Regions from separate parts of the Bradyrhizobium sp. USDA 4461 genome, predicted to be linked through region 1. Evidence: predicted binding sites of a transcription regulator. Region 1 holds the regulator's gene; each other region holds the start of a gene.
What was found. The regulator LexA, encoded in region 1, represses DNA repair genes until DNA is damaged. The targets are predictions, from matches to a motif close to TGTTCNNNNTGTGTTCNG.
Positions count from the first base shown of each region.

Region 2: a site for LexA is predicted at 900-917, ahead of recA (recombinase RecA). Genes of this name have one in related genera too.
Region 3: a site for LexA is predicted at 1,323-1,340, ahead of ACVINW_RS01285 (PA0069 family radical SAM protein). Genes of this name have one in related genera too.
Region 4: a site for LexA is predicted at 715-732, ahead of uvrA (excinuclease ABC subunit UvrA). Genes of this name have one in related genera too.

Region 1 covers NZ_JBSRXM010000001.1:6,410,294-6,412,494, reverse strand. Annotated here, with positions in the region: gene ACVINW_RS30140 (molybdopterin molybdotransferase MoeA) at 1-770, shown strand, start outside; gene lexA (transcriptional repressor LexA) at 1,014-1,718, shown strand; gene ACVINW_RS30130 (hypothetical protein) at 1,995-2,201, shown strand, end outside.
Region 2 covers NZ_JBSRXM010000001.1:5,546,763-5,548,963, forward strand. Annotated here, with positions in the region: gene ACVINW_RS25735 (hypothetical protein) at 1-161, opposite strand, end outside; gene recA (recombinase RecA) at 1,022-2,110, shown strand.
Region 3 covers NZ_JBSRXM010000001.1:258,090-260,290, forward strand. Annotated here, with positions in the region: gene ACVINW_RS01280 (VOC family protein) at 1-5, opposite strand, end outside; gene ACVINW_RS01285 (PA0069 family radical SAM protein) at 123-1,301, opposite strand; gene ACVINW_RS01290 (glycosyl transferase) at 1,466-2,035, shown strand; gene ACVINW_RS01295 (bifunctional helix-turn-helix transcriptional regulator/GNAT family N-acetyltransferase) at 2,089-2,201, shown strand, end outside.
Region 4 covers NZ_JBSRXM010000001.1:6,719,866-6,722,066, forward strand. Annotated here, with positions in the region: gene ACVINW_RS31670 (outer membrane protein) at 1-463, shown strand, start outside; gene uvrA (excinuclease ABC subunit UvrA) at 819-2,201, shown strand, end outside.

The DNA.
Region 1 (2,201 bases):
CCGGCAGCCGCCTCTCCGACCGCGCGCTGTCGCTGGCCGCCGCCATGAACCATCCGGAAGTCGCCGTGCATCGCCGGCCGAAGGTCGCGGTGCTGGCGACCGGCGACGAGCTGGTGATGCCGGGCTCGCAGCCCGGACCCGGCCAGATCGTCTATTCCAACGGCTATGCGCTGCGGGCGCTGGCGCGTGCCGAAGGCGCCGAGACCATCGATCTCGGGATTGCCGCCGATACGGTTGAGGCCACCACGGCCGGCATCCGCCGGGCCCGCGACACCGGAGCCGACATCCTGATCACGACCGGCGGCGCCTCGGTCGGTGACCACGACCTGGTCAAGCGGTCGCTGGAGGCCGAGGGCGTCGCGATGGCGTTCTGGCGGATCGCGATGCGGCCCGGCAAGCCGATGATGCATGGCCGGCTCGGGGCGATGCGGGTGATCGGCCTGCCCGGCAATCCGGTGTCGTCCTATGTCTGCGCCTTCCTGTTTCTGGTGCCGTTGATTCGGGCGCTGAGCGGCCGAAAAGCGATTCATCATCGCCGCGCGACCGCTTTGCTCGGCCGCGACCTCGCTGCCAACGACCAGCGCGAGGACTATCTGCGCGCGCGTCTCGAGACGCGCGACGACGGCACGCTGATCGCAACGCCCGTGATGCAGCAGGATTCTTCGCTGCTCGGGAATCTCGCTGCGGCACGGGCACTTCTCGTGCGTCCGCCGTTTGCGCCGGCCGCCGTCGCCGGCAGCGAATGCGAGATCCTGATGCTGCCCGAATAGGGTTTTCTCACCGCGGCGATTGTGCGCCGCCGGGCGTGTTCACCGGAAATTAAGTGGTTGCGGAACACATATCGAACATATAGTGTCCGTTCATGATTTGTTTCGAGTACTGGTGTCTACAATCGGGAGGCCGCCCAGGAGCGCTTGCAGCAAGCACCATGCTCCCTTGGTCAGGCCCGGTCTGCAGATCCCACCGAAGAGTCTCGGAATCGAACGACGCTATCAACCGGGGGAATACTCGAGATGCTCACGCGCAAACAGTACGAACTTCTGCGTTTCATCAATGAACGTCTGAAAGAGGCCGGCGTCCCGCCCTCCTTCGACGAGATGAAGGATGCGCTCGACCTGCGCTCGAAGTCCGGTATCCACCGCCTGATCACTGCGCTGGAGGAGCGCGGCTTCATCCGCCGCCTGCCCAACCGCGCCCGCGCCATCGAAGTCATCAAGCTGCCCGAGCTGTCGGCCGGCGGCGGCAACGGCCGACGCGGCTTCACCCCGAGCGTCATCGAAGGCACCCTCGGCAAGCGCACCTCTACACCGCCGATCGCCGAGGATGACGGCAATCGACCGGTCGCGGTCCCGGTCATGGGCCGGATCGCTGCCGGTACGCCGATCGAGGCGCTGCAGACCCGCAGCCACACCATCAGCGTGCCGCCCGACATGCTCGGCTCCGGCGAGCATTATGCGCTGGAGGTGCGCGGCGACTCGATGGTCGATGCCGGCATTCTCGACGGCGACATGGCGCTGATCCAGCGCAACGACGTCGCCAACACCGGCGACATCGTGGTGGCGCTGATCGACGAGGAGGAAGCGACCCTGAAGCGCTTCCGCCGCCGCGGCGCTTCGATCGCGCTGGAGCCGGCCAACACCGCCTATGAAGTGCGCATCCTGCCGCCGAACCGGGTCCGCATCCAGGGCAAGCTGATCGGGCTCTATCGCAAGTACTGAATTGCAAATAGTTGCGGCGGCGAGGCAAATACTTGCGGCGGCGAGGAACGAGCGACAGATCGGATCGTTCCTTGGAAGATAGCGCGGCATGCGGCCTGCTCGATGCGCTCCGATACCTCTCACGCAGTGTCGCGTGTTTGTGATTGAGGCGGTCTCGGGCGAGTCGTACAATCGCCCAGAAACGAGCTGACACTCGTTCGCTATCGTCCACTCTGGTAGAGGCCCTATGCCTCAAGGAGAGGCACGGGTCGCTACCTCCATTTGAGGAGCCATCCGATGTGTGACTATAGTCTGCACGCCGTGGCATCGCGCCCCGCCATTGTCGGAGAGACGCTGATCACCACGACCTTCCGCGGCACGTCGACCCGCGGCTTTGCGTCGGAGAACGATCCGACTGTCGCGGTCTGCATGCTGCCGGGCACCGAGCTCGCTTTCGCCGAGAACGTTCGCTACGACAGCCGCTGGATCTGGACCAAGACGCTG
Region 2 (2,201 bases), 860 kb from region 1:
TTCAGCTCGCGATCGATCCGCAGCTGCACGCGGCGGACCGCCAGCAAGTCGAGTTTCGCCTCGGTCTTGCCTGTGAAGACCCGGTCCCCGATCTGGAAGCGCCATGTCCAGACCCCGGCTATCAGCTGGGTGATGGTGAATTCGATGCCCCTGTGGATCATCTGGAACAATCCCGCGAATCAAAGGCAATCATCGATACTTAAAACCATAGGTTGTATTAATCTCTAACAATCGTCAAACGTTAATATGAGATAAAATGCCCGTCCGGGCGGCGTCGCAGACCCTGCGGGCGGACCGATCCGTCGGCTGGACGGTGTCGCCGCTGCGCAGCGCCCCGGCTGCATTGCCGGGCAGGCCAACGTTACGAACACTGGCGCAAGCTGAGTCTTCCGCGAAGGCTACGTAGTTTTTTTGGGCGTCAGGAGGGGTACCAAGGTAGTATGCAGATTGTGCCAGACCATGGTCGGCGCGTGTATAACATCTTGATGGTGCAACTATTTTTCGGACGTGCTTGGGTGGCATGCCATCCGGAACTTTGTTCTTGCCCGGAGAACTACGGATCGCGGCGGGGCAGGAGTCCGACGACTAGCTACGGCCGGTGCGCAGGTTGTGACACGGGGGCGATGGCCACGAAAGGCGCTGGGCCGAAAGAGGCCGGACAATGTCTGTCAGAGGGAGCCGCCGCGTGCGGAGGCGCGATCTCGCGATCGCTTTCACGGCCAGAACAGATGGCGTCCCATGGAAAATGATGGGGCCAGAACATTTACTCTATCGCCTCAGTAGTCCTACCGAGAACATCAACCAAGCCTCGGTTTCCGTTCGCTTAATCCGCGCCAGGACACTTCGGAAATCAACCCCGGAGACAGTGCCTTGACGGCATCCGGCGTTTACGCGTCCGAAAGAACATATTGCGAACATAGAACAAACGTGGTACGAGGTTTCCTATCAACAACGCATTCCATTCGACCTCATCGCCCGTTTGTCCCGCTAGCGAATCCCCGCCATAAGGAGCACATCCCAAATGTCCGCCACCGCACTGCGTATCGTCGAAGGATCCTCCATGGACAAGTCCAAGGCCCTCTCAGCCGCGCTCTCCCAGATCGAGCGTCAGTTCGGCAAGGGCTCGGTGATGAAGCTCGGCAAGAACGACCGCTCGATGGATGTCGAGACGGTGTCCTCGGGGTCGCTCGGGCTCGATATCGCGCTTGGCGTCGGCGGCCTGCCGAAGGGGCGCATCGTCGAGATCTACGGGCCGGAATCCTCAGGGAAAACCACGCTGGCGCTGCACACGGTGGCGGAAGGCCAGAAGAAGGGCGGCATCTGCGCCTTCATTGACGCCGAACATGCGCTCGATCCGGTCTATGCGCGCAAGCTCGGCGTCAACATCGACGAGCTCCTGATCTCGCAGCCGGACACCGGCGAGCAGGCGCTGGAAATCTGCGACACGCTGGTGCGCTCCGGTGCGGTCGACGTGCTGGTGGTCGATTCAGTCGCGGCGCTGGTGCCGAAGGCCGAGCTCGAGGGTGAGATGGGCGACGCGCTGCCCGGCCTGCAGGCCCGCCTGATGAGCCAGGCGCTGCGCAAGCTCACCGCCTCGATCAACAAGTCGAACACGATGGTGATCTTCATCAACCAGATCCGCATGAAGATCGGCGTGATGTACGGTTCGCCCGAAACCACCACCGGCGGCAACGCGCTGAAGTTCTATGCCTCGGTCCGCCTCGACATCCGCCGCATCGGCGCGATCAAGGAGCGTGACGAGGTGGTCGGCAACACCACCCGCGTCAAGGTGGTGAAGAACAAGCTGGCGCCGCCCTTCAAGCAGGTCGAGTTCGACATCATGTACGGCGAGGGCGTCTCCAAGATGGGCGAGATCCTCGACCTCGGCGTCAAGGCCGGCCTCGTCGAGAAATCGGGTGCCTGGTTCTCCTATGACAGCCAGCGGCTCGGCCAGGGACGCGAGAATTCGAAGGCGTTCCTGCGCGCCAACCCCGATATCACCACCAAGATCGAAGCCGCGATCCGGCAGAATTCCGGCCTGATCTCCGAGCAGATCCTCGCCGGCACACCGGAGCGCGACGCCGACGGCGAGGAGCCGACGGAGGAGTAAGCTTTAAAGCTCCAAGATTTCGCTGCAAGCGGGCGCTGAGGACGTTGAGTTGCCGACGTCTTCGGCGCCTGTTTGGTTTTGGTGCCAGTGT
Region 3 (2,201 bases), 6.2 Mb from region 1:
GTCATCGTTGCACTCACTGTTATCTTCGTAGCCCGGATACAGCGAAGCGCAATCCGGGAAAACTCGCCACCGATATAAGAACCCGGATTTCGCTGCGCTGCATCCGGGCTACGGCGGCCCGCCTAGAACAAACTGAGCTGCTGCCCGTTGCGCTTCGGCTTGGCGAAGTGATCGGTTGTCAGCTTGGTGCGCCGCTTGTTGAGGCCGAGCTTTTCGCAGGCGATCTCGAAGCGGCGGCCGATCATCCAGGCCATCGGGCCAGTGCCCTTCATCCGCGTGCCCCATTGCGAGTCGTAGTCGCGGCCGCCGCGCATGTCGCGGATCAGCGTGAAAACGTGGCGGTAGCGGTCGGGATAGTTGGCCATCAGCCATTCGCGGAAGAGATCGCGGACCTCGAGCGGCAGCCGCAGCAGCACGTAGCTTGCTTCCTTGGCGCCGGCATGGACGGCGGCGTCGAGGATGCGCTCGATCTCGGAGTCGTTCAGCGCCGGGATCACGGGCGCGACCATCACCGTGGTCGGGATGCCGGCCTCCGTCAGCCGCTTGATCGCCTCGAGCCGCTTCGGCGGGGTCGAGGCACGCGGCTCCATGGTGCGGGCAAGCTTCGGGTCGAGCGTCGTCACCGACAGCGCCACCTTGGCGAGATTGCGCTTGGCCATCCGCGCCAGGATATCGATGTCGCGGGTCACCAGCGCCGACTTGGTGACGATGCCGACCGGATGCCCGGCGCGCTCCAGCACCTCGAGGATGCCGCGCATGATTTTCCGCTCGCGCTCGATCGGCTGATAGGGATCGGTGTTGGTGCCGATCGCGATCATCCGCGCCTCATAGTCGGGCGCCGCCAGCTCCTTCTCGAGCAGCGCGGGCGCGTCCGGCTTGGCAAACAGCTTCGACTCGAAGTCGAGCCCCGGCGACAGGCCGAGATAGGCGTGGGTCGGCCGCGCGAAGCAGTAGACGCAGCCGTGCTCGCAGCCACGATAGGGATTGATCGAGCGGTCGAAGCCGATATCGGGCGAGTCGTTGCGGGTGATCACCTTGCGCGAGCTGTCGAGCGCCACGCTGGTGGTAAATGGTGGCAGGTCGTCGAGGCTCTGCCAGCCGTCGTCGAACGCAACCCTCGCCTCGGCCTCGTAACGTCCGCTGGCGTTGGACTGCGCGCCGCGGCCGCGCCGCCGCTCGCGCTCGATTGCGACCGCAAGCTCGGGAAAAGGCGCAGGGACAGGTGAAGGTGCACCCGCCGGGTTATCGGAGGGCGCCGTTACCGGCGGGTGCTTGAGGGCATGAGAGGATGCTCGGCTCATGCTGTGAAGCTAGCACAGCGTGAGAACAAATCAAGAACATGAATCGAGAAATTCCACAGAACCTTGCTGCAAAATTCTGCAAGCGAACAGGCTGCTTTGAATATGACAAGGTGATAACACGGCCGGAGTTTCTTGAACCGTTTGAGCCACCGAAGCCTCAAATCATGCTGAGCGTGATCATTCCAACCGACGGCATCGAGCGCACCGCGGTCGCCACATTGGCGGCGCTGGTGCCGGGCGCGGCCGCCGGCGTCGTCCGCGAGGTGCTGCTGGTCGACCGCACCAATAGCGACGTGATGGAGCGCGTCGCCGACGTGGCCGGCTGCGGCTTCCTGCGGTTCGAGGGCACGCGCGCCGCGGCGCTGGCCGCCGGTGCGAAGCAGGCCCGCTCGCCCTGGCTGATGTTCCTGCATCCGGGCGCGGTGCTCGATGCCGGCTGGATCGAGGAGACCACCCAGTTCATCCAGATGGTGGCGGCCAGCGGCAAGGACCGCGCCGGCATCTTCCGCTACGCCCGCGCGCCCTACACCGACCCCGGCCTGCGCGACGGCCTCAAATTCGTCGCCCGCATGATCACCGGGCCCTCGGCCGAACAGGGCCTCCTGATCGCGCGCGAGCATTATGAACGGATCGGCGGCTACCGGCCCGATGCCCGCCGCTCCGAGGCGCGGCTGCTGCGCCGGCTCGGCCGTTCCTCCCGCACCATGCTGCGCAGCCGGATCATGGTGGCGTAGCGCCTCGCGGACGGCTCTTGCGATTTATTTGATTGCGTCAAATAATCTGTTTGATGAAATCAAATTCCCAGGACGGCTCCCTTGCGAGCCAGGTCGCCGCGGTGCGCGGCTTCAGCCGGTTCTATACCCGCAAGCTCGGCATCATCGAGCCCAAGCTGCTGCATTC
Region 4 (2,201 bases), 310 kb from region 1:
CGGCTTCGGCGGCGGCACCATCGGCTACAACTGGCAGGCCGGCAACATCGTGTACGGCCTCGAGGCCGACGGCGCCTGGGCTGACGTCGATGCGTCGGTCAGCGCGCTCGGCGTCACCGCGAAGAGCAAGATCGACGCGCTCGGCACCGTGCGCGGCCGCTTCGGCTTCGCGGTCGACAAGGTGCTGTTCTACGGCACCGGCGGCTATGCCTGGGTCGACAACGAGATCAGCGTCACCGCGCTCGGCGCCACCGTCTCGCAGAGCAACTTCCACTCCGGCTGGACCGTCGGCGCCGGCATCGAGGCGTTCATCGCCCCGCAGTGGTCGATCAAGGGCGAGTACCTGTATCGCAGCCTCGGCAGCGAGACCTACTTCGGCGTTGCCTCCGGCGACCTCAACCTGCACAGCGTGCAGTTCGGCGTGAACTATCACTTCGGCGGCCCGATCGTCGCCAAGTACTAAAGCATGATCCGGAAAAGTGCGAAGCGGTTTTCCGGAAAGATCATGTCAAACAAAGACCTAAGGCGCGATGACGATTCGATCCAATCTCATCGCGCTTTAGGCAACGGACCAGGCGGATCCAGCATCGGATCGCACCGAAAGGCCGGCCTCGCGCCGGCCTTTTTGCATTTCGGAACCCATCCTGCTGCCGGCTGCTGCCATCCGGCAAACTATCCGTTGATGGCCGCTATTCAGCACTGGAAATTGCCGGCCGTTCTTCCTACGTTCCAGTCTTCACACTCATCGGCGCAAGCTCCCGGCATCACCGGCGACGCGCGCCCAAAAGGCGCCCGATCATGCGCCCGGAATTGTCGCTATGGATGAAGTGCTCAAGGCGAAGCGCCAACAGAACGCGGGCTCCTCATCGCGCGCCATCACGATCCGCGGCGCACGCGAACACAATCTGAAGAACATCGACGTCGAGATTCCGCGCGACAAGCTGGTGGTGTTCACCGGCCTGTCCGGCTCCGGCAAATCCTCGCTCGCATTCGACACCATCTACGCCGAGGGCCAGCGCCGCTACGTCGAATCGCTGTCGGCCTATGCGCGGCAATTCCTGGAGATGATGCAGAAGCCGGATGTCGACCAGATCGACGGCCTGTCGCCGGCGATCTCGATCGAGCAGAAGACCACCTCGAAGAACCCGCGCTCCACCGTCGGCACCGTCACCGAGATCTACGACTACATGCGCCTGTTGTGGGCGCGCGTCGGCGTGCCCTATTCGCCCGCCACCGGCCTGCCGATCGAGAGCCAGATCGTCTCGCAAATGGTCGACCGCGTGCTGGCGCTCCCCGAGGGCACCCGCCTCTATCTGCTGGCGCCGGTCGTGCGCGGCCGCAAGGGCGAGTACAAGAAGGAGCTCGCCGAATATCTCAAGAAGGGCTTTCAGCGTGTCAAGATCGACGGCACCTTCTACGAGCTGTCGGAAGCCCCTAGCCTCGACAAGAAATTCCCGCACGACATCGACGTCGTGGTCGACCGCATCGTGGTGCGCCCCGACCTCGCCCAACGCCTCGCGGAAAGTTTTGAGACCGCACTGAAGCTCGCCGAGGGTCTTGCGGTGATCGAATATGCCGACGCGCCCGCGGCGGCCGCGCAGGACGAGAAGAAAGAAGACAAGAAGAAGACCGCGAAAATCCACGACAAGAGCGGCCCCGAGCGCATCCTGTTCTCGGAAAAATTCGCCTGCCCGGTCTCCGGCTTCACGATCCCCGAGATCGAGCCGCGCCTGTTCTCGTTCAACAACCCCTACGGCGCGTGTCCGGCCTGCGGCGGCCTCGGCGTCGAGCAGCACATCGACGAGGACCTGGTCATCCCCGACAAGGAGCTGACCCTGCGCAAGGGCGCGATCGCGCCGTGGGCGAAATCGTCGTCGCCCTATTACATCCAGACCCTGACCGCACTCGGCAAGCACTACAAGTTCACGCTCGACACCAAGTGGAAGGACCTGACCAAGAAGGTCCAGAACGCGCTGCTGCACGGCTCCGGCGACGACGAGATCAAGTTCTCCTATGAGGACGGCGTCCGCTCCTACGACACCAAGAAGCCGTTCGAGGGCGTCGTCACCAACATCGACCGCCGCTACCGCGAGACCGAGAGCGAATGGGCGCGCGAGGAGCTCGGCAAGTATTTCTCCGACGTGCCCTGCGAAGGCTGCCACGGCTACCGGCTGAAGCCGGAGGCGCTGTGCGTCAAGATC